One region of the Aureibacillus halotolerans genome, then DNA from elsewhere that is predicted to be linked to it. Evidence: predicted binding sites of a transcription regulator. Region 1 holds the regulator's gene; the other holds the start of a gene.
What was found. The regulator Rex, encoded in region 1, represses fermentation and respiration genes when NADH is low (regulators of the CRP and FNR family bind a similar motif). The targets are predictions, from matches to a motif close to TTGTGAAATATTTCACAA.
Positions count from the first base shown of each region.

Region 2: EV213_RS07670 (nitrate reductase subunit alpha) is a predicted target of Rex. The motif match lies at 7,122-7,139, and genes of this name have one in related genera.

Region 1 covers NZ_SNYJ01000022.1:4,488-17,090, forward strand. Annotated here, with positions in the region: gene tsaD (tRNA (adenosine(37)-N6)-threonylcarbamoyltransferase complex transferase subunit TsaD) at 1-690, shown strand, start outside; gene EV213_RS17880 (lipoate--protein ligase family protein) at 865-1,677, shown strand; gene lipA (lipoyl synthase) at 1,689-2,615, shown strand; gene EV213_RS17890 (ABC-F family ATP-binding cassette domain-containing protein) at 2,885-4,834, opposite strand; gene EV213_RS17895 (redox-sensing transcriptional repressor Rex) at 5,051-5,701, shown strand; partial or broken gene EV213_RS21145 (twin-arginine translocase TatA/TatE family subunit) at 5,705-5,872, shown strand; gene tatC (twin-arginine translocase subunit TatC) at 5,984-6,727, shown strand; gene EV213_RS17910 (Ppx/GppA family phosphatase) at 7,867-9,393, shown strand; gene EV213_RS17915 (RNA degradosome polyphosphate kinase) at 9,470-11,584, shown strand; gene EV213_RS17920 (DUF4305 domain-containing protein) at 12,189-12,398, opposite strand; gene EV213_RS17925 (CPBP family intramembrane glutamic endopeptidase) at 12,399-12,603, opposite strand, start outside.
Region 2 covers NZ_SNYJ01000005.1:65,186-77,788, forward strand. Annotated here, with positions in the region: gene EV213_RS07630 (hypothetical protein) at 1-339, opposite strand, end outside; gene EV213_RS21050 (alpha/beta fold hydrolase) at 423-974, opposite strand; gene EV213_RS21055 (hypothetical protein) at 974-1,396, opposite strand; gene EV213_RS07640 (hypothetical protein) at 1,582-1,989, shown strand; gene azlC (azaleucine resistance protein AzlC) at 2,247-2,954, shown strand; gene EV213_RS07650 (branched-chain amino acid transporter permease) at 2,962-3,288, shown strand; gene EV213_RS07655 (MFS transporter) at 3,665-4,939, shown strand; gene EV213_RS07660 (nitrate/nitrite transporter) at 5,039-6,544, opposite strand; gene EV213_RS20685 (hypothetical protein) at 6,625-6,798, opposite strand; gene EV213_RS07665 (hypothetical protein) at 6,868-7,074, opposite strand; gene EV213_RS07670 (nitrate reductase subunit alpha) at 7,197-10,880, shown strand; gene narH (nitrate reductase subunit beta) at 10,870-12,342, shown strand; gene narJ (nitrate reductase molybdenum cofactor assembly chaperone) at 12,362-12,603, shown strand, end outside.

The DNA of each region.
Region 1 (12,603 bases):
GCGGGTCACATCTATGCTGCCCAACTCAGCGAACCGCTCACGTTTCCGCTTATCGCCCTTATCGTGTCTGGAGGGCATACGGAGCTTATCTACATGAAGGAGCATGGAAGCTTTGAAACGATTGGTCAAACAAGAGATGATGCCGCGGGCGAAGCGTACGATAAAGTGGCTCGGGTTGTTGGTCTGCCTTACCCTGGAGGCCCTGAAATTGATCGTTTGGCTGCGGTGGGAGAGGCAAACATCCCATTGCCTCGGGCTTGGCTGGAAGAAGGATCATTGGATTTTAGCTTTAGTGGACTAAAATCGGCAGTCCTAAATGCATGGCACAATGCAAAACAACGGGGGGAAACGATTGACGCTGCGGATATGGCAGCGAGTTTTCAAGCGTCTGTTATTGAAGTAATTGTCGCTAAAACAAAAGAAGCTGTTAAACAAACCAACGCGAGACAGCTTATTGTAGCTGGCGGCGTGGCATCGAACAAAGGACTACGCGCTGCCATACAGTCTGAATTTAACCAGTCTGAGGTCGTTGTGACGATTCCTCCCTCTGCTTTTTGTACAGACAACGCGGCAATGATTGGAGCGGCGGCAAGTATGGCGTGGGCTCGTGGCATTCGAGCACCTCTGTCCTTGAACGCTCGTCCTTCTTACCCATTGTCACAGTGGTTAAGTGGAGAAAATAATAGCTAAACCATTGAGCATTCACGTTATTCTCCTGCGTGAATGTTTTTTAAATCCGAGTCCGAAGATAGAAAACGAAGAGAATTACTAGGAAATAAGTGAAGACACGACTGTGATGTCTGCTATAATAGAGCTTGGAAAGGCACTTTTTAGTAAAGACATTCATTCAAGAAGGTGAATAACGTGCATACGTGGGCATTCTGGGACGACGGAGACCATCCCCCCGCCTTTAATATGGCGGCCGATGAAATGCTAATGAAGTGGCACAGGGAAGGCCATATTCCCCCGGTGCTTCGTTTTTATGGGTGGGACCCAGGGGGACTTTCTGTTGGATACTATCAGAAAACAGAAAATAGATTTAATACGGCAGAACTCAATAAAAGAGGCTTTGAGCTTGTTCGTCGCCCTACAGGTGGGCAAGCTGTGCTGCATCATAAGGAATTAACTTATAGCATTATCGTCTCTGAAGATTATCCAACGATCCCTTCCACAATTAAGGAAACCTATAAGGTGTTGTCAGAAGGACTTCTCCGAGGCTTTGCTAAGCTCGGTGTAGTCGCGGAATTTTCTTTTCCAGCAGAGAACAAGCCGCTTGGCACGGCCAATTGTTTTGAGGAAGCCTCCTATTACGAGATCAATGTAGAAGGAAAAAAGGCAGCTGGCAGTTCACAAACGAGACAAAAGGGGATTATCTTGCAGCATGGCTCGATTCCAATTTGGATGAGGGCTGAGGATTTGTTGGAGTTGTTTCATTACCCAAGTGAGCGGACAAAGGAGCGGGCTTATCAACGCTTTGCCTCTAAAGCATTTAGTCTTCAGGAAGTGCTCACTCCGGAAACGACATTAGCGGATATTCGCGCCGCCTTTTTCAATGGATTTCAGACGAGTCTGAATGTACCGTTTGAGAGGCTCGAGCTTTCGAACGACCAGGTAGAGGAGATCGAGCAGTTAGCAGCAGAAAAGTATCAGAATCCAGCTTTCTTATATTCTCGTTAGGAGGAAAAGACATGGCGAAAAAAACGATGGCAGAAAAACGCGAAGGCATGTTACGTAAACCGGAATGGCTGAAGATTGACTTTAATACGAACAAAGAGTACATGGATCTCAAAAAAATGATGCGCGAAATGAACTTACATACCGTTTGTGAGGAAGCCAAATGTCCAAATATTTATGAGTGCTGGTCTGTTCGCAAGACAGCGACGTTTATGATCCTTGGCTCCATTTGCACGAGAGGTTGTCGTTTCTGCGCGGTAACTTCAGGAAAACCGACCGAATTGGACTTGGCAGAGCCGGAGCGTGTGGCAGATTCTGTAGTGAAGATGGGACTAAAGCATGTGGTTGTTACAGCGGTGGCGCGCGACGATTTGGAAGACGGAGGCTCAGAGGTGTTTGCTGAAACGATCCGTGCCATTCGACGGAAAATGCCACAAACGACCATTGAGGTGTTGCCTTCAGATATGAAGGGGACGTATGAGAGCATCAAAACATTAATGGATGCCAAGCCAGACATTTTTAATCACAATATTGAAACAGTGAGAAGGCTTACCCCTACGGTGCGTCATCGTGCGACCTATGATCGCTCGCTTGAGCTGCTTGATCGTGTCAAATCCATCGCACCTGACACGCCAACGAAATCAAGCATCATGCTCGGGCTCGGGGAAACGAAGGAAGAAGTCATTCAAGCGATGGATGATCTACGTGCTCATCGTGTGGACATTATGACCATTGGCCAATACTTGCAGCCATCATTCAAGCATTTAAAGGTAGAAAAATATTACCATCCTGATGAGTTTGCGGAACTGAAAGAGATCGCTATGCAAAAAGGTTTCCAGCACTGCGAATCAGGGCCATTGGTCCGTTCCTCGTATCATGCCGATGAACAGGTGACACCAGAGGCGAGAGCACGACAAATGGGTGGCGGTTGTTCTATTTAATGTAAAAGGGGTTGTCCAACAAGTCATGGGTATGACTTTCGGACAGCCCCTTCGATGTGTATAATGGTTATCCACAAGCTTTTCCACATCGTACACAGCACACTCAGGTTTAAAGGATAATGCTTGTGGCAACTACACTTCTATTAAGAGTGGATATGTGTATAAGTTTGCGAAAAATTGTGGATAACGTGGATAACTTTGTGTATAACTTATCCTGACAGCCTTTTGTGCTGTGGATAAAAATGCTGTGCAAAAAATGGTTCTTGCATTTAAGCGTTATCTGTGGAGCATTCGTCCCATTCGACGAGCAAATCCTCTAGCGTTTGATTGGCTTGTTGTAGAGCCAGTTGGACGTCATGGGCTTTTTCATGATCTTCATACGTTTCAGGCTGCAATAATGCCGTTTCCAACGCATTGATTTCATTTTCTGTTTGCTGCATTAATTCCTCAATCTCAGCCATACGACGCTCCTGCTGGCGCTTTTTCCGCTTCGCGTCCTTCTGCTGCTCAAAAGACTCCTTCGACTCATTTTGTGCCCCATCTTCTTGGTCAGTTTTCGGTTGCTCTAGTGCATCAAGCGCGAGCCTTTCCTTTTCCTCTTCCTTTTTACGAAGATAGTAATCATAATCTCCAAGATAGGTTGTAAGTCCGCTAGGCAACAACTCAAGCACCTTTGTCGCAATTTGATTCATAAAGTAGCGGTCATGAGAGACAAACAATATCGTGCCTGAAAAGTGACTTAATGCCGCCTCAAGTACCTCTTTTGCATCAATATCCAGATGGTTTGTCGGCTCATCGAGCAACAATACGTTCGCTTTTTTGAGCATTAGAATGGCTAAGGCGAGGCGTGCCTTTTCACCACCACTCAACGTATTGACGATTTTCAAACAATCGTCACCAGAGAAAAGGAAATTTCCAAGGACCGTACGAATATCCTTCTCATCAAAGGACGGGTAACGGTCCCACAGCTCCTGAAGCACTGTTTTTGTAGAACGTAACTGTGCCTGTTCCTGATCATAAAAGCCGAGCGTGATGTTGCTGCCAAGTTGAAAGCTGCCTGTGCTTGGAGGCATTTGTCCACGCAGCATGTGCAACAACGTCGTTTTCCCGACGCCGTTCGGACCTACGAGAGCGGTGCGTTCCCCGCGGTCGATATGGAAGCTGGATGAAGGGAACAACGGCTCCTTTTGATCATCGTATTGCAATGTCACATCACGGACTCGCAACACATCATGGCCGCTGACCTGATCCGTTGGGAACGTAAAGGCTACCGATTTCTCCAGACCATCAGGACGATCCATCCAATCGCGTCTTTCAAGCTGCTTTTGGCGGCTTTGTGCTCGCTTTGTTGTGGATGCACGTGCAATGTTCCGTTGAACAAAATCTTCAAGTTTATGTTTTTCTGATTGCTGCTTCTCAAATTCCTTCAAGTCTCGCTCATACTGGAGCGCTTTTTGCTCCTGATAATACGAATAATTGCCAGAAAAGCGTTGAGAATGGGTTCTCGAAATCTCGTATACCTGATTCACAATCTTATCAAGGAAGTAGCGGTCATGGGAGACAAGCAGCAATGCGCCAGGATACCCTTGCAAATAGCCCTCAAGCCAAGTAAGGGTGTCAATGTCAAGATGGTTTGTTGGCTCGTCCAAAATGAGCAAATCTGGTTTTGTGAGCAGTAGCTTTCCAAGCGCGAGCCTTGTCTTTTGGCCACCACTTAAGGAAGACACGGTTGTGTGATAATAGTCAAAGCCGTTAAATTGTAAGCCGCTCAGTATCCCGCGGATATCGGCTTCAAGCTGATATCCATTTCGTGCTTCAAAATCCGCACGTAGAGTATCATATTCCTTCATTATTTTATTGTAGCTCGCTTCGTTGCTTAACGTTTCTTCGCTGCCCATTTTCGTCTCAAGCAAACGAATACGTTGTTCAATGGCCAGCAGGTCGCTGAACTCGTCTAGCATTTCATCCCAAATGCTTTTGTCAGATGAAAGAACGGCCTGTTGGGGCAAGTACCCGACAGAAACTGCATTCGGAATGATCAGTTCCCCTCCATCGTGTGGAAGCTCGCCAGCGATCATTTTGAGTAAGGTTGATTTACCGGCACCGTTTCGACCAACGACAGCAACGCGATCACGGTGTTTAATTTCCATTTTTATCGAAGACAATATGGTTTCAGCCCCATACGCTTTCGAAAGCTGGTTGGCTTGTAATATAATCAATAGATTGTCACCTCAATTCATGTCCAAGTGTAGCGCAAAAGCCTTTCATAGAGCAACTGTTTGCTAGTCGTCGGAAATGATTCTAAAATTGCAGTTCTAAGCAAATATGGTATGATTTAAGAAGATCTTTTAAGAGAAGACGAGCTGGAAAATAAACTATATCAGCGAACTTATATAGAAAATGTTTGGTTCGTAAAAAGGAAGGTGCTTTGCGCAGTGGATCATGAACAGCCTAAAATTCCCCAGGCAACAGCAAAACGATTGCCTTTATACTATCGTTTTCTAAAAAACCTTCACAGCTCTGGAAAGTCACGCGTGTCCTCCGCTGAGCTTAGCGAAGCTGTAAAGGTGGATTCAGCAACGATTCGGAGAGATTTCTCTTACTTCGGTGCGTTAGGAAAAAAAGGATACGGCTATAATGTCGAATACCTGCTTCGTTTTTTTCGTGAAACGCTTGATCAAGATGAAGTGACAAGAGTGAGCTTAATTGGCGTTGGAAATTTAGGAACGGCTTTTTTGAACTACAATTTTATTAAAAACAACAATACAAAAATTGAAATGGCATTTGATAGCGATCCAGACAAAATTGGGACAAAAATAAGTGAAGTTCCTGTGTATGGCATTGACGAGCTTTATCGAATGAGGGACAATGGTGTAAGCGTTGCGATCCTTACCGTTCCTTCGCCTGTCGCTCAGCCGACAACCGACCGTTTGATTGAAGAAGCTGGTGTACGAGGCATACTAAATTTCACCCCGGCTCGTTTAACGACTCCGCCAGAGGTGAGAGTGCACCATATCGATTTATCCGTGGAGCTCCAGGCTCTCGTCTATTTTCTTAAAACGTATCCCAAAGAAGGGGGGGAATAACGCATGCTAGGACCAGTGAGTATTGGGCTAATTGCCGTTGTTGGATTGCTCGTGTTTGGCCCCAAAAAATTACCCGAGCTTGGAAAAGCTGCCGGAAATACACTTCGTGAGTTTAAAAATGCGACCAAGGGATTAGCGGATGATGAAGAAGAACAAAAAGAACAAAAAGAACAAAAAGAACAAAAAGAACAAAAAGACCAGAATGACCAAAAGGCAAAAGCTGAGGTAGAGACTTCACCAAACGACAATCAGATCAATCAGACTAAATAGGGTGACGATCATATGAAAGACAATCTAAACTTACTCGTCGCAGAGCACATTGTTGAGCTGCGAAAACGTGTGATCATCGTGGTCGTTGCGCTTGTTGTGTTTACCATTTTGGGACTATTTTTGTCAGATCCATTGTTTGTGTACTTAAGTGAAAACGCCTATCAGGAAGACCTTAAAGGCTTTCGAGTACAGGACCCACTCAAGGTGTATATGCAGCTTGCTTTTATCATTAGTCTTATTTGCACGTTTCCTGTTGCTCTTTATCAGCTTTGGCGATTTGTCGCCCCGGGTCTTTTTTCCAATGAACGCAAAGCAACGTTAAGCTATATTCCGATTGCGATTGCGCTGTTTTTAGTCGGATTGGCGTTTTCGTATTTTATTCTTTTCCCGTTCGTATTAAACTTTATGCTTCAACTGTCAGAACGAATGGGCATCGAACCTATGGTTGGTGTGCAGGAATACTTTACGTTCTTGTTTCAGATCACGTTGCCATTTGGTGTGCTGTTTGAGCTGCCAGTGGTCGTGTTGTTTCTCACGCGTCTCGGGTTATTGACACCGACGCTGCTGAGGAAAATCCGGAAGTATTCGTATTTTGTCTTACTGATCATCGCTGGGTTGATTACACCACCGGATATCTTTTCACATATGATGGTGACCGTTCCACTGTTGCTGCTCTATGAATTATCCATTGTAATCTCAGCCTATGCGCTAAGAAAAAAGCAACGCAGTGAAAAGGCGAATGAACAGACAGTATAAATCAATAATTGCACACTGAAAACCAGTTTCATAGCGGAGAGCTGTGCAGAATGCATACAATTTTTGTAAAGAGGCTGAGACAGAGCTAGTTTATTTTTATAAAACTCTCGAACAATTCATTTGTTCGGAGTTTTTTTTTTTACAAGTAAGGCATTAACCGCTTCGTCAAAATACTTCGCTTTCCGCGGGCACGGCTTCAGCTTCCTCGGAAAGCAAGCTTTCCTGCGGGATCTTCAGCTCGCGCTGTTCCCGCAGGAGTCTACGTATGTTGACTACGCTGATGTTTGTTTCTGCTTAAATGGTTTTTATTTTGTCCCGATCTCATATAACGAGTAAGAAAGCGTGTTAAGGCGTGATTGCTTACCAAACAAGACAAGTAAATGCATCGTTTCAAGCAAACTTATATCACCTAGCGCAATATTGATGCAGTGGTGGCTTTAAGTTTAATCATCTTCAACACTGACTGCGCTGGAGTGGAAGCAAGGCGAGATAGATCGATTGACATCTTGAGAATAACACCAGCTGTATTCAGTATTTAAAGCAATGCTCACAATCCTGTATTTTTTAAAAGATCGCCATTTAGTACCTAAGCAGATCTCTACGCTTAATGTCACATCATAAAAAATGAGTGCATTAAAAGCAGCCACTAGCGAGACTCCAGCGGCAAAGAAAACACGATGAGGTCCTTTCGAATCGATGTTGCACTTGTACCCGTAGGGTGTAAAAGCGAGCTAAGCGAGACCCTACAGAGCTCGAAAGCGATCGAGGAGGCTCGCAGTTCGCCCGGCGGCAAAGAAATCACGATGAGGTTTTCTCGAGTCGATGATGCACTTGTACCCTTTAGGGTGAAAGCGAGCGTATGGCAGCTTGTATCAAAAGCAAGACAACATTGGTTTGTAGCTTTACCCAGTGATCTCTAAGCGTGCCTGCCAAATAAAAGGGGGGAAGTTGAGTTAACAAGCATAATTTTTCCAGGCTAAGAGTACTCTTTCGGCAAAAGCAAGGTTTTTCAGAGCTTTCATAGCGGACTGTTTTTTCTTTTCGGCGAAGAATGGTAAAATACTCAGAAGGAAATTGCGAGCGAAAGCGCTTGTCGTATTCGCCCAATCGTTAGTAAATAGGGAAAGGGGCCGTCTTTAGTGCCTATCTATGCCGTTATTGATATCGGTTCAAATACCGTTCGACTCGTCATTTACCAGGAGAAACCGTCTGGTCGCTATGAGGAGCTCCATAATGTGAAAATTGTAGCACGCCTTCGCGAAGATCTAACCGAAGATCTTGTCCTTACAGAAGCAGGCATTAAGAAATTAATTCATATTTTGACTCATTTTAATAACATTCTCGATGAGCAGCATGTGGATACGATGATCTGCGCAGCTACAGCGGCGATTCGTCAAGCGGTCAATCGCGAGGATGTGAAACGCCGAGTATCTCAGGAGACAGGATTGACGATGCGAATCCTTTCTGAAGAGGAAGAGGCCTATTATGGGTTTTTGGCTGTCAAACACTCGATCATGGTCTCAGAGGCGATCACAATTGATATTGGCGGGGGGTCTACAGAGCTTACATATTTCAAGGATCGCGATATCCAGGAAAGCATTAGTTTACCATTTGGTGCCCTTACCCTGAAACGCCGCTTTTTTAATGCAAAAGAGGATAAAGCTTCATTAGAGAAACTGCTCCTGTTTTTGCAAGCTCAATTTGAAGCGATTCCGTGGCTGCAAACGGGCATTCCGGTCATCGCGATCGGTGGAAGCGCACGCAATCTTGCCTTGATTCATCAAGGGCTGCATCATTATCCGATTGGTGGGCTGCATCAATATGAAATGGACCCAAGTGAGATTCCGACCGTGCTCAATGAGCTCATTTCATTGGATGTGTCTGATCGACAGAAAGTAGAAGGCTTATCAAAGGATCGAGCTGACATCATCATTCCCGCGATCAGCAGCTTCCAAGCGTTATGTGAATGTATCGAGGCTCCGAAATGGATACTAAGCCGAAAAGGACTACGTGAAGGCTTGCTGTATGAAATGATACACCGAAGCAATGGCGTGACGCAAAGTGAGGTGTCCGTTTTAGATAAGAGCATGACGGAGCTTGAAAACGATTTTGGTACAGATACGTCTGACACAGGTGAGGTCGTCCGTCTCGCCAAAATGCTTGCCGACCTCTTGGAAGAGCATCGTTTTTTTGAGCTCGAGGCGACAGATAGAAAGCTGCTTGAAAGTGCAGGGCGATTGTTTCAATTAGGCCAGTATATTGATCGCGAAGCTGCCAGCCAGCATACGTTTTACGTGTTGTCCAACCGGACTATTGACGGATTGTTTCATGAACAACGTGTAAAGTTGGCTCTTGTGGCCTCATTTCATTCCAAAAGCCGACTGGAAGAATGGGCGCAACCATTTAAGGGTTGGTTTTATAAAAAAGAACGCAAGACGCTGTCGTATTTGGGCAGTTTACTGAAGTTCTCCAAGGCGCTAAACGCGACAGATCGAAAAATTGTCGAAGCTATATCTCTAAAAGAGCACGAATCGCATGTCGAATTTATCATTCATTGTCGTAAGGACTGTCTCTCTGAATCCTATCAAGCGGAAAAATACATTAAGCATATTGAAAAAGCCATAAAAAAAGAGATTGTGTTAACGTTTGAGGAGATGGGTATGTAATTTACGTAAGCTTTACAGTGACAGAGTGGTTGCTTTGGTACACTTAAATTGACATACATAGTGAAAGGTGAGATTCGTGGCCGAGGAAAAAGAGAGACACTTACGAGATCATGCGTTTTACAACAATCGGGAGCTGAGCTGGATCGCCTTTAATATGCGCGTGCTTGAAGAGGCTGAGGATATTACAAATCCACTTTTAGAGCGCCTGCGCTTCTTATCCATTGTTTCTTCCAATCTAGACGAATTTTTTATGGTACGAATGGCTGGGCTCAAGGATCAAATTGAAGCAGGGTTTAACCAGCCAGAAAACAAGGCAGGTCTAACGCCTCGCCAGCAACTGTTTTTGGCGACTGAAGACACAACGACGCTTGTCGCGGAGCAATACGAGACGTACCAGCGCATTCTTAAAGAAATGCAGGAAGAGCTAGACGTCGCTGTGTTGCCATACAGTGAGCTAGATGAGGAGCAACGAAACCTTGTCGACACGTACTTTCATGACCATGTGTTTCCTGTGCTTACTCCACTAGCAGTGGATTTGTATCGGCCGTTTCCATTGTTGCTGAACATGAGCATTAATTTGGTGGCTCATCTAAAAAGCAAGGAAGGCGTTCAACGGCATGCCATTGTGCAGGTCCCAGCTGTGCTAGAACGGTTTATTCGATTGCGGACCAAAAATGGCGGTCACGTCATTGTGACGCTTGAGCAAATCATTGAAGCGCATATTGGTCAATTGTTTAAAGGCCACACCGTTCTGGCCGTTTCGCCTTTCCGAATTACACGGAATGCGGATTTGTCGTTCGAGGAAGAAGGGTCGAGGGATCTTTTAAGCGTGATTGAAAAGGAAATTCGCCAACGAGGACGCAAGGCTGTCGTTCGTATGGAAGTTGAGCAAGGACGAATGGAGGAGTCCATTCTGTCATTTCTATTGAAGGCGCATGCCATTGAACGTCGAGATGTCTTTTTCGTCAATGGCTCGCTTGATCTGACATGGCTCGATCCATTGTATGGCGAGCTCGAGCCGTTTTATGATAAGCACGTCTTTCCATCCCTCATGTCACAGCATCCGAAAATGCTCGGTCGTGATGAAGACATCTTTGAAGCTGTACGGAATCGCGATATCCTTCTTCATCATCCGTATGAATCGTTCCAGCCTATTGTTGATTTTATTGAGAAGGCGGCAGACGATTCGGAGGTCATGGCGATTAAGCAGACGCTCTACCGCGTCAGTGGAAAATCGCCGATCATTAAAGGCTTAAAGCGAGCCGCAGGCAACGGCAAGCAGGTGACAGTACTGCTTGAGCTCAAGGCGCGTTTTGATGAGGAAAAAAACGTACATTGGGCGAAAGAGCTTGAAGAAGCTGGCTGTCATGTCATCTACGGCATGGATCAGCTCAAAACCCACAGCAAAATCACACTCATCGTCCGCAAAACGCCTCAAGGCATCGAACGCTTTGTCCACCTTGGGACAGGGAACTACAATGACCAAACCGCAAGAATATATACCGATCTAGGGCTGCTCACCTCATCGCCTGCGCTTGGAGAAGATGCCACACACTTTTTTAATTACTTGAGCGGTTTTACAGAAGAACCCGAATACAACGAGCTTTCCGTGGCTCCATTTGCCATTCGTGAGGATCTGATTTTTTGGATTGAGCAAGAGATGGTACGACACCGTGACAATGGCGATGGGTACATCATAATGAAGGTGAACTCTGTCACCGACAAAGAGCTGATCGTCAAGCTCTACGAAGCCTCTTGCATGGGGGTAAAGGTAGATTTGATTGTACGCGGCATTTGTTGCTTGCGCCCTGGCATTCCAGAAGTGAGCGAACACATTCGTGTCTTCAGCATTGTCGGTCGATTTCTAGAGCACACGCGTATCTATTACTTCCGCTATGGAGGCGAGGATAAATATTTCCTATCATCGGCGGATATGATGACGAGGAATATGGAAAAACGCGTGGAGATCATGTTTCCTCTGAATGATAAGGAAATTAAAGAAGAAATCAATGCATGTCTCGAGATCATGCTGAAAGACAACGTCAAAAGCCGCTATCAAGATGAACAAGGCAGCTACCACCGCGTTCAAGCAGAGGGCAAAGCCCCGTTGAACAGTCAGAGGGTCCTTTTTGAACGCGCCATTCAGGCGGTGCATCAGGATGACGCTGTAAAGAAGCCGAAGAAGAAATAAATATGTAAAACCAGCATGAGTTTCGATCAAACGAAGCTCATGTTTTTTGGCGTATTCTAAGTGGAGTTCTCAACTTCCACACCCTAATTTAGGGGACACTCTTAGATAAAGATTGGTAAACCTGCAATTCAATGTTGTGGTTGCTTTTTATACAAGCTGCCATACGCTCGCTTTCCACGGGCGAACTGCGAGCCTCCTCGGCACTTCGTGCGCTGTGGGGTCTCGCTTAGCTCGCTTGTCCCGTTGGAGTCTCGCTAGTGGCTGCTTTTGATTCTTTTTCTTGCTCAGGCATGTCTCGCAAATATTTGTCATGAAATTTACTCAACCTAGCTAATTTCATATGTTGAAGGATTCTTTGCTTTTAAAATAAAGCTTCTTTATCTTTTGGAAGTGTAGGGTAGTGAACATAGTCCCTTCACTATACTGAATAAAGTAGGTGTTTTTCTCTTTATTTCAATAAACCTATCTCATATTGTCTCCATTAAGGCACGATCAGTTTTTAAGCTGATTTTAACGCTGCGAAAGTTGAATAAAGATGTAATTCGGCTTTAATACCACACAAAAAGCCCCTAATCCAACCGTCTGGATCAGGGGCTTTTGAGTGTCACTTCTTTTTCTTCGCTTGCTTGATCACATAGGCTGTGAAAAACAAGCGAATTGCTGTGCCGATGTCAAAGGTGGCAATTGCAAGAAAGGCAATAGTCGGAAAGGTCCACAAGCCGTTCATCATTGTGCTTTCGGCAGCCACATACAAAAACAGAATGCCCATTACTGAGTAGATGACCCCGTACACCGTTGGAGACAGGCGGCGCATTTAAAACCCTCCGGTGAGTTGAAGCAGGATAATATTGAGCTGTTCCTGATATTCTTCAAGCATTTCTGGGTCTATCATCGATTGTCCAACGACGACAAACAAGTTCATTAGCCCGTGGACGAGTATTGGGATAATAATGCGTTGTGTGCGTACATACAGGAAAGCAAACACAAAGCCCATGGATGTATAAATTAACAGGTGCGTA
Region 2 (12,603 bases), on a different contig from region 1:
AGTGGTGGCATAAAGCGATCCCCTGTCGATTTCAACACCTAAAATGGAATGCTGCACATTCATAGGGTATACAAACCCAAATAGAACGCCGAAAATCAGATGAACGCCACATGCAACGGTCCTTCGTATTGACTCCTGCAATCGTCTACCGATAAAGTCGGATAAAAATGAAACAGGTACGCCATACAAAACGATAAATGGTGCAACCCATAGGCTAATCATAAAAGACATAGACAGTAATTCTAATGGTCGTTGCCACTCACCGAAAAACAGTGCGAAAATGAACATGAGACCTAAAGGCGTTGCGAATACAGCGGTGATCAGTTTTCTTTTGAACATACCAACATCTCCTGAGGAGTAAACTTTCCTTAATTTTACCATTATTTTCTGCATTTTGTTTCTATTTCACACATCGAATGTCCCTAATGTTCATCAACCTCGTCAAGAAATTCAGCGATGACCTTTGCCAGCTCTTCTGGGTACTCTCCATTAATGGCGTGCGAGGCGTCTTCAAACAACACCATTGGGCTTAATGAATGGCTCAAATTTTCTCTTCCGGTAGCCATGGCTTCGTCGGGGTGATGCATTGTTGATTTCCCAGCTAAAATGCCAAGCACGGGGATTTGAAGACTTTGTAGATCATCTTTAGAGAGAAGCCCTGGCATAGGGGTTTTACTTTTGAACGTCCGCATGCCTGTTTCAATTAAAGCACCAACGGGTCCAGCTTCATTGACTTCGGCCCCACCAGAGATATAGCTAAGCACCTCCTCGTGAATGGACGTTGGGATAAAGGGGATTGATGCCGGAATGGACGCGAGTATCATTGTGAAGGGAATGCTATCAAACACGTACACGGGGTCGACGAGGACGAGCGAAGCGATCTTGTCTTGCTGATGCAAGGCGAGATTAGCCGCATTCCAACCGCCAAACGATAGGCCCAACACATGCAGTTGCTCGTGAGGAAGCTGCATCATTACCTCATGTAGCCAAATGGCCTCGTCTCCATTCGTTTTTCAACAGTGCTCAGTCCAGGCTCACCAAGCAAGTCTATCGTGTAAACGGGGCGCTCCTTCATTAGGTCGGCAAGGTTGCTTTCCCACATCGGTGTTGAGGCAGATTTGCCAGGCAGCAAAAGCAAAGGAGTCTTCGTTGACTCTACATCGCCAAAGCCATACATCTGGACGACACCAAAGGTCGTTTCAATACGCTGTTGGGTATGTGGTTCTGGCAGCTCGTTCATCGCCGAAGCATACACTTCTTTGAATTCGGTCTCCGCTTCGTCTGATAAAAACCGACTGAGTGTCCCGTCGTCTCTAAAAAGGAAGCCGACAAGGATGACGCCCCCAGCCGAAATCAATGCTAAAATCCCCAAGCGTTTAACCCATTTTCGTTTCAATAAAATCAACTCCTTACCTCTACATTAAGTGATGACGTAACGTCACCTGCAAGGAGAAGATTATGAAACTGATAAACCATCCTATCCATCGTTTCTATCCTATGAAATCCGTGATAGTCTTAGAGCAAGAAGTTTCATAGAAATGCCTATCCTAAAGGACAAGGCAAAAAAAGTAGGGGGAAAAGATGGAGAAACTGTGGAGTATTCGTTTGATTCGTTTTTCAACGTTTTTCGGATTGTTTGGCACCTTTTTAGGGGCACAAATGGCAGGTAGCATGGACTATGCCCTACGCCCAGTTCATGCGCATATTTTATTGGTCGGCTGGTTGTCTGTATTTGCTTGGGGCATTTTCTACAAAGTGTATACGGTTAAATACAAAAGGCTTGTCACCATTCATAGCATCACAGCGATGATCGGCGCCTTCGGTTTAACCGCAGGAATGTGGCTCTACAATTTGAATCCATTCAATTGGAATGACACGCTTGTGCTCATCCTCTTTATCGTCGGAGGATTCATCCTTCTGATCTCCTTCTTCTTGTTTATGATCGTCACCTTTATGACGACAAATGAGGCGGAAAAGGAAGCGAATTAAAACGGGGTTTGAACACCTAATTTGTCAGTTAAAAAAACCGAACAATTCAATTGAAATTGTTCGGTTTATTAGTGATTCTCTTGTAACACTTCGCTTAAATTTCATCCATTCTTTATTTAGGGGTATGAATATTCTTTAGCGATAAAGTGTTAATGGATCGCTTTCTAAAAATAACCTTTAGCGTAAGTTTTCTGCGTTTTGATCTGTGACCCCCTATATGTTATAAATACATACATGTGAAACAAGGATGGGGTTAAATGTCTAATAGAGAAACAATAAGTATGGCATGTAAATCTGCATTCCCAAGTACGCTGCCTATCTTAGCTGGGTTTACCTTTTTAGGTATAGCTTATGGCATCTTTATGAATGCCTTAGGTTTTGAACCGATTTATGCCATCCTCATGAGTTTGATTATCTTCGCTGGTTCAATGGAATTTGTAGCTGCCAACTTATTAATGGTTGCATTTAATCCTCTAAATGCTCTATTCCTAACTTTAATGCTCAATGCAAGACATGTATTCTATGGGTTATCAATGTTAGAAACATATAAAGGAACAGGTAAAAAAAAGATCTATTTGATTTTCGGGCTATGCGATGAATCCTTCGCTATCAATAGTTCAGCAAACATTCCTTCGCATGTAGACAGAGGCTGGTTTATGTTTTTTGTAACTTTGCTAAACCATTCATATTGGGTGATTGGTGCAACCATTGGTAGTTTATTCGGGTCTATGCTAACTATAAACACTGAAGGATTAGAGTTTGTTATGACGGCTCTTTTCCTAGTTATATTTCTTGATCAGTGGACAAAAGAAAAAAAACCCTTTAGTTCACTCACGGGTTTGTGCGTGTCTTTTGTGGCATTACTATTGTTTGGTGCTGAACGATTTATTATTCCAGCCATGATACTTATTTTGTTTGTTCTTACTATAAAGCGCAAACCGCAAGAGAAAAGCACAGAGTGGTGAATGAATAGTGACGATCTTAGAAGAGTTAATTATCATTGGTCTTGTTGTGGTCGGAACGATGGCTACTCGGTTTTTACCTTTCATTATTTTTACAGAGGATAAACCTACTCCACCCTATGTGAAGTATCTAGGAAAAGTCTTACCTCCTGCCGTATTTGGATTGTTAGTTGTTTATTCGCTAAGGAATATTAATTTCTACGCGGGGAGTCAAGGGGTGCCTGAAATGATTGCGACATTATTAGTAATTGGGCTACATTTGTGGAAAAAGAATATGCTTCTTTCAATAGCGGGAGGAACCATTTTTTATATGATCTTAGTTCAAATGATTTTTTAGGTGCGTATTTTATAAACAAAGCGTGTTCAAAGGAAATTTATGATAGGAACACGATATGCCTGTGTGAGTTGATCGGTCGGTCCTCTCATGTTGTCACCTCCATAAAAACTTTAGACACTTTGATACCGCTTTTCAGAGGGCGTCTTAGAGTCGCAGTCATTATTTTCATCAACATCTATCACAACGGAGATTATTAAGCATTTTTAGAAAAATATTGTCATTTATACAAGGGATTGGCATGACGTTAAGCGAAAAGAGTACAGAACTGCGTTCAGAGAATGTGGCAGTTCTGTTTTTTATGTCGTGTCGAATGAATGTGAAAAAAGTAGGATTTTGGCTAACATAGATTAAGCTGTATGAGAGGGGGCTAAAGCACATGGGATTGAACATAAACAAAAAGACGACATCTGGGGGCTCTCGGTATCGGCGTATATTTCAGAATAGTCCATTAATGTGGCTGTGGGGAGCACAGTCAATTGCGACGATCGGGGATACTTTTTTTAACTTGTCCGTCATGTGGGTGATTTACCAACAGAGCGGCTCTGCTTTGCAAACTGCGCTTGTGGGTGTGGTTTGGCATGTGTCTGATATTATTTTCGGGCCAATTGCTGGTGTGTACGCGGATCGCTGGAGTCGAAAAAAGATCATGGTCGTGACCAACTTCCTCCTTGCTATCGTCGTTGCCATTTTTGCTGTTGTGATTTATGCCATGGGGTATCTTTCGCCAGTGGTCACCTACGTCGCTGTGTTTGTGATCAATTGCCTTACCTCGTTTATGAGGCCCGCACGCAGTGCCATCATGCCTTCAATCATTGGCAAGGAATTGCTTATTACGGCACAGGGCTTTTTCTCGACGGTCCAACAAGGCATCGCATTGCTTGCGAATGCGGCAGCCGGTATTGTTATCGCCTTCACAGGGGTCGTGTGGGCCATTGCCGGGAATGCCTTTACCTTTTTCGGTGCGGCGTTATGCATTCTAGCGGCAAAGCTTCCGGCACAGGCGAAGGCAGTCGCACCACCATCAGGGAAACCGATGCGTCTGGCACTGTTTAAAGAGTTGGGGGACGGGTGGCGTGTGATCTCGGAAAGACCGCTCATCAAATCAATGGTGTGGATCAATTTACTCATCAACGTCGTCACCTTTACGGGGCCACTCTATCCTGTCCTTGTAAGCGAGCAGCTTGACGCGGGTCCCGCAGCGTATGGGATTATCCAAGCGGCAGGGGTCGTAGGAGCCATGCTGGCAGGAATTCTTTGTGGAGTCATTGAACGTCGCTTTGGGGCAGGGAAAATCCTTGCCTTTGGGTGGTTTTTCGCGAGCCTCGCCTTGATCGGTATGGCCTTTTCCACATCGGTTTCAGTCACTGCAGTTTTGCAGGGGGTTTTGATGCTTTCCGTGATCATCGGAAATATTTCAATGGGAGCGGTTGAGGTGGCATTAATCCCGGAAGATTTCCGCGGAAGGGTCGTGGGAGTCATTTCTGCGATTTCAGTGCTGGCGATTCCCTTCAGTACGTTCATTGGTGGGTTGCTAGCAGATATTGTCGGTGTGGTTCCCCTCTTTGTCACCGCCGGCATTTGGGTGTTCGGCATCGCCTGTTATTCTTCGTTAAATCCACATATCCGCAATGCGAGGATCACGGAGGAGTGAGGAGTTTTAGGGAGAATTGGGGCTGCCCGGGAAGTCATTAAGATGACTTTTGGGACAGCCCTTCAATTCAATTCCAACTCATGAAGCAGCCCATGTTCCTTACTTCGTTGCGACCAATCGACTTACATCATTAAACACCCCGACATAGCTTTTCGTTTCCCCTGCGTGATTCTTCATCGGACTAATCGTCAGTAATCCTTGATAAATCTCCCCATTTTTACGCTTGTTCCAAATTTCCCCTTCCCAAAAGCCATCCTCTTCAATCGAGCGCCACATGGCTTCATAGAACGCAATGTTATGCCGTCCCGATTGGAGGATTGTTGGTGTTTTGCCTTTGACTTCCTCACTGGAATACCCCGTAATTCGGGTAAATGAAGGATTGATCTGCTGGATCACTAACTGCTTGTTCGTCACCATAATGCCTTCAGCTGTGCCATCAATAATCTTGCTGCTGAGGTCGACCTGCTCCCGGTAGTACAGGAAAATGACAATGACGAAGCTGACGATGGCGAACTCCGACAGCAGCATAAAAGCAATTGCATGATGCCCCGTGAACGATGCGACAGAAGTCAGTAGCAAAGGCGGGAAAAATCCACCTAAACCACCCATTGCCGATACAATGCCGTTCACAATACCGGCCTGCTTATTGAAATATAGCGGCACAAGCTTGAAGATCGTTCCGTTGCCAACCCCGACAGTGAATGCCACCGCAAGCGCCCCGACGGTATACCAAGGCAGTGAGGGCGAAAAGGACAAGAGAATGCCGCATAATGCCACACCGATAAAAACGATCATTAAAAGGATGTAAGGATTGTATCGATCGGCTAACCAACCACCGATTGGACGAAAGGCCGTTGCGATGGCAATAAAGATGGCTGTGCGAATGCCCGCGTCGACTGGCCCCAAGCCAAACTGATCGACCAATAGACTTGGCAGGAAGACAGTGAATGCCACGAATGCACCAAACGTAATGAAATAAAAGAGGCTAATCATCCAAAGAATTGGGTTCCGATACACAGCCCCCATTTGCTTAATCATGGATTGTTTTACTTTCGTTTCCTGCCTGTCGCCGAAAAGAAACGTCAAAAGCGCATAGGCGAGTAGGATGAACAAAGTCAGACGGATGGTGCTTTGCCAGCCGATAGAGCTCGCGATGATTGGTGCCCCAAACATAGTCAAGGCTGTTCCGATATTGCCGATGCCATAAATCCCGTTAATAAAGCCGTGCTTTTCCTTCGGGTAGTATTTCGGTAGAGACGTGACGCCAATGGAGAAAGTCGCGCCACCAACACCTAGGAGAAGACCGCCAACAATTAAATCGAAAAAGCTGTCAGCTGAACTAAGGGCAAGAACAGGCACTAACAGAATGATAAAGCTGATCAAGAAGGTGAAGCGAGCCCCGATGCGATCCGTATAAAAGCCGAACGGGATGCGTAGCACCGAACCTAAGACAACAGGAACGGCTGTGACAAGGGAGGCCTGACCAGCAGTCAAGGCAATGTCTTCACGAATGTAAGGCATCAAGGAAGAGAGCAATACCCAAATCATGAAGCCGATGACAAGACTGGACGTTTGCAGGGAGAGCTGAAACGTCGATTTTTTCATGTGATCGTTCCTTTCTATTGCAGTGATATGTGTATGGACATGATTTTAAATTGTTGTTAGTACTTTGTCTGTGAAAAATATCACAGGCTTTTGAGAAACGCTCGCTTTCGTCGTTGCTTTGCCTCATTCGGATGCTCATTGCCCGTAAGGCAACTCCGCTCCTCACTCGGCTTCGCGCCTCGAAAGACAAGCGTTTTCAATGCGCCTGGGGTTGGCTTTCGGGGAACGTTCGCTTTCGTTGTTGCTCGCCTCATTCGGATGCTCATTGCCCGTAAGGCAACTCCGCTCCTCGCTCGGCTTCGCGCCTCGAAAGGCAAACGATTTCAATGCGCCTGGGTTCGGGCTTTTGAGAAACGCTCGCTTTCTTTGTTGCTCGCTTCGTTCGGATGCTCATTGCCCGTGCGGCAACTCCGCTCCTCTCTCGGCTTCGCGCCTTGAAAGACAAACGTTTTCAATGCGCCTGGGGTTGGCTTTTGGGAAACGCTCGCTTTCGTCGTTAGCATTTCCTTGTTCATATGCTCATTGCCCATGTGCCAGTTATGCTTCACTCGAGGCCAGACTATTTTTTTTATTAGAAGTGTGATGTTTTTCACAACCTTGTTTTTTAATTGGTGGTTCAATGAACGTAAGAACTTCGTTTGGAGGGATTACGATGAAAAAGAAACCGTCACCGCTATGGCAACGATTGAATTATCTTAAGCCAATTGAAAAATATGCGAAGAACCATAGTCAATTACAGGATGGAAATCGGGATTGGGAAAATGTGTATCGGAATAGATGGCAGCATGACAAGGTGATCCGTTCCACGCATGGCGTCAACTGTACGGGATCATGCAGCTGGAACATCTATGTGAAGAATGGCATTGTCTCTTGGGAAGGGCAGCAGCTGGATTACCCGACGACTGGGCCGGATATGCCGGAATTTGAACCGCGGGGCTGTCCGCGTGGAGCGAGCTTCTCTTGGTATATCTACAGTCCGCTACGCGTCAAATATCCTTATGTGCGGAAGAAACTTCTCCTTCTCTGGAGGGAGGCGCTGGCAACTCATTCAAACCCAGTGGAGGCATGGGCGTCGATTGTGGAGGACAAGGAAAAGGCAAATTCCTACAAGCAAGCGCGCGGCAAGGGTGGTCTAGTCCGAGGAACTTGGGAGGAGGTCACAAAGCTCATTTCAGCCTCCGTTCTGTATACGATCAAAAAATACGGCCCTGACCGAAACGTTGGTTTCTCACCAATTCCGGCGATGAGTATGATCAGCCATGCGGCCGGCAGCCGGTTCATGTCGTTAATCGGTGGACCGATGCTGAGCTTTTACGATTGGTATGCGGATCTGCCGCCAGCTTCTCCGCAAATCTGGGGCGACCAAACGGACGTACCGGAGTCCTCTGATTGGTTCAATTCAGGCTATATCATGACGTGGGGATCGAATGTCCCTCTTACGCGTACACCGGACGCGCATTTTCTAGCCGAAGCCCGCTACAAAGGCACGAAGGTCGTTTCTGTCAGTCCTGATTATGCCGAGTCAACCAAGTTCTCTGATGACTGGATGTCTGTTCGACAAGGCACGGATGGTGCGGTGGCGATGGCGATGGGGCATGTCATTCTGAGCGAGTTTTACAACAAAAAGCGCACGCCTTATTTTGAGGATTACGCAAAGCGTTACACGGACTTTCCATTTGCCGTCAAGCTAAAGAAAACGGGGGATACGTTCACAGCTGATCGCTTTCTACACGCCAAGGACTTGGGCGTCCAAACGGAAAATGATGAGTGGAAACCAGCAATGTACAACAAGCACAATAACGGCTTCTCTATTCCTCATGGCACGATGGGCTCTCGCTGGGATGATAAAGGAAAGTGGAACTTGAAGATGGTCGATGAGGAAACGGGAGGACCGATTGAACCAGTACTCAGCTTTTTAGGTCGAGAGGACGAAGTGGTGCACGTCAGCATGCCGTACTTTGAGGCGGAAGAAAACAAAGCTGTCCCACGTGCGATTCCGGTGAAAAAGCTGAAATTGAATGGCGAAACCGTCTACGTGGCTACCGTCTACGATTTAATGCTCGGAAATTACGGTGTCGACCGTGGCATTGGTGGCGCAGTCGCAAAAACATACGATGATATCGCGCCTTTCTCACCTGCGTGGCAAGAAGGCATTACGGGCGTGGATCGCAACCTTGTCATCAAAATTGCTAGGGAATTCGCCCAAAATGCCGTCGATACGAACGGGAAATCAATGATCATCGTCGGGGCGGGCATCAACCACTGGTTCAACTCGGATACCATCTACCGTGCGGTTGTGAACCTTGTCCTGATGGTCGGGGCTCAAGGCGTGAACGGTGGAGGCTGGGCGCATTATGTCGGACAGGAAAAGCTTCGCCCAGCAGAAGGGTGGAGCACAATTGCGACCGCAAAGGATTGGGGAGGACCTCCAAAGCTGCAAAACGGCACATCCTTCTTTTATTTCGCAACAGATCAGTGGCGTTTCGAGGAGACACCAGTTAGTCAATTGACTGCCGCAACCGCTGATGGCGCACGTTACGATCATCACGGGGATTACAATGTGCTGGCCGCCCGGCTTGGCTGGCTGCCGTCTTATCCGACATTCAATCGAAACAACATCGAGCTCTATGAGGAAGCCGTGGCGAAAGGACATCGGACAACGGAGGAAATCGGAGCCTATATTGCGGCGCAGCTAGAGGAAAGAAAGCTGCAGTTCGCCATTGAGGACCCGGACAATCCCGTGAACTTCCCGCGGACGCTGTTTGTATGGCGAGCAAACTTAATCTCCAGCTCAGGAAAAGGGCATGAATACTTCTTGAAGCATTTGCTCGGAACGTCACACGGATTGCTCAATACAGATGAGGATAGCCTGCGACCAGAGGAAATTAAATGGCGAGACGAAGCACCAGAAGGCAAACTGGACCTTTTGGTCAATCTCGACTTTCGGATGGCTGGAACAGCGTTGTATTCCGATGTCATTCTGCCAGCTTCAACTTGGTATGAAAAGCATGATTTATCGAGTACGGACATGCACCCTTTTGTGCATCCTTTCAACCCAGCGATTGCTTCTCCATGGGAAGCCAGATCGGATTGGGACATCTTTTCTACCCTTGCCAAAGGCGTTCAGGACATGGCGAAGGAGCTCGATCTAGATGCGGTCAAGGAAGTGGTCGCCACGCCGCTGAATCATGACACCCCCGCTGAAATGGCACAGCCGTTTGGCGAGATCAAGGACTGGTCCAGAGGAGAATGCGAGCCAATTCCAGGCAAAACAATGCCGCAAATTCATGTCGTAGAGCGAGATTACAAAGAAGTGTACGACAAGATGGTCGCGCTTGGGCCAAATGTTGGCACGAAGCCCTATGGTGGCAAGGGCATTAGCTGGAAAATGGAGCACGAATACGATCAGGTCAAGCATGTGCTTGGAACGATTAAAAATGGCAGTGTGGCCGATGGCTGCGCCGATATCAGGGATGCGCGCGCTGCATGTGAAGCGGTTCTGATGCTTTCCTCGACGACAAACGGAAGGGTCGCTGTGAAGGCTTGGGAGGCGCTGGAGGAGAAGACGAGCCTGGAATTGAAGGATTTGGCGCAAGAGAGAGAAGAGGAGCTGATTACGTTTGATCAAATTACAGCTCAGCCGAAAACCGTCATCACTTCGCCTGCGTTTAGTGGCTCCGAAAAGGGAGGCCGTCGCTACTCACCGTTTACAACCAACATTGAGAAATTAATCCCATTTCGTACGATTACGGGGCGTCAATCGTATTTCCTTGATCACGAAATGATGAAGGAATTCGGTGAATCGTTCGCCGTCTTTAAACCCATCTTGAACCATAAGCCATTCCGGAGACAGCGACCGGACATTGAAGGCAAAGAGATTACGCTCAATTATTTAACGCCACATAACAAGTGGTCCATCCATAGCATGTATTTTGACGCCCAACCGATGCTGACGCTTTTCCGTGGCGGCCCAACCGTGTGGATGAATAAAGATGATGCCGCCGAGGTCGATGTCGAGGACAATGATTGGATCGAATGCTTCAATCAAAACGGGGTCGTCGTCGCTCGGGCAGTCGTTTCGCACCGGATTCCCCGTTCAATGGCGTTCATGCATCACGCACAGGATCGGCATATCCATGTCCCGGGGACGAAGCTAACGAAAAATCGTGGGGGTACGCATAACAGTCCGACGCGAATTCACGTGAAGCCAACACATATGATTGGCGGCTATGCGCAGCTGAGCTATGGCTTTAACTACTACGGGCCAACCGGAAACCAACGAGATTTGAACGTCATCATCAGAAAGCTGAAGGAGGTTGATTGGCTTGAAGATTAAAGCGCAAGTCGGCATGGTGATGAACCTGGACAAATGCATCGGTTGTCACACATGCAGTGTTACGTGTAAAAATACGTGGACGAATCGCCCAGGTGCGGAGTATATGTACTTTAATAATGTGGAAACCAAACCGGGGATCGGGTACCCGAAGCAATGGGAAGATCAGGAGAAGTACAAAGGGGGATGGGAGCTAAAAGGCGACGAGTTGCGTTTGAAATCGGGATCAAAGACAAATCGTTTGCTGAATTTGTTCCACAACCCTGATTTGCCAGAGCTGGATGATTATTATGAACCATGGACGTATGACTATGAAACATTGACGACGAGCAAGGAGCGAAAACACCAGTCTGTTGCCCGTGCCAAGTCAACGATCACTGGCGAATTCATGGACTTGGAATGGGGGCCAAACTGGGAGGATGACTTGGCTGGCGGACACGTGACGGGTTTGCGTGATCCAAACGTCCTCAAGATGGAGGAATCGATTAAGACGGAGTTCGAGGATGTGTTTATGATGTACTTGCCGCGAATTTGTGAGCATTGCATCAATCCATCCTGTGTGTCGTCCTGTCCTTCAGGCGCAATGTATAAGCGTGATGAAGATGGCATTGTCCTTGTCGATCAGAACGCCTGTCGTGCATGGCGCCACTGTGTCTCTTCTTGTCCTTATAAAAAAGTGTACTTCAATTGGCAGACGAACAAAGCAGAAAAATGCACGATGTGTTTTCCGCGCATTGAGAACGGCCAACCGACAATTTGTTCCGAAACGTGCGTAGGCAGAATTCGTTATATCGGCGTGATGCTCTATGATGCAGATCGGGTGCTAGAAGCGGCCTCTGCGACGGATGAGAAGGACCTTTATCATACACAGCTTGGCATTTTCCTTGATCCAAACGATCCGAAGGTCATTCAGCAGGCGAAGGAGGACGGGATTCCAATGGATTGGATTGAAGCGGCCCAGCAATCACCTCTCTACAAGATGATCATTGATTGGAAGATTGCCTTGCCGCTCCATCCGGAATACCGAACGATGCCGATGGTGTGGTATATCCCGCCACTTAGTCCGGTCATGAACATGATCGAGGGCAAAGGCAGCTCCGCCGATACAGCCGATATTTTCCCGGCGATTGATCAGATGCGGATTCCGATTGAATACCTCGCGAATTTGCTGACGGCAGGAGATACGGATCATATCCGCTCAGTGCTGAAAAAAATGGCGGTCATGCGGAGCTATATGCGGGCCGATACGATTGGAAAAGCATTTGATACAACCTTGCTAAAGGATCTCTCTTTAACGGAGGATGACATTCGGGAGATGTACCGACTGCTCGCCATCGCTAAATACAAAGATCGGTTTGTCATTCCACATAGCCATAAAGAAGAAGTGACTGATTTATACGCGATGCAAGGCAGCTGTGGTCTTGACTTTGCGGGTGGTCCTGGTGGCTGTGGCGTCTTGAAATAAAGGAAAGGGGGAGATGTAGATGCATATGACGTTCCAGATGATGTCCTATCTTTTGCGTTATCCAGATGAAGATCTGCAAGCTGCTCTACCGGACATTCGCGATTTTTGCACGAGAATGAAGGAAGAAAGCGTCCAAGACAGCCTATTGACGTTCCTAGACGAAGTGGAAAAACGCGACTTAGATCAGTTAACAGATCATTATATTGGGCATTTTGATTTCGGTCGGTTAACAAATTTATATGTCACGTATCTCAAGCTTGG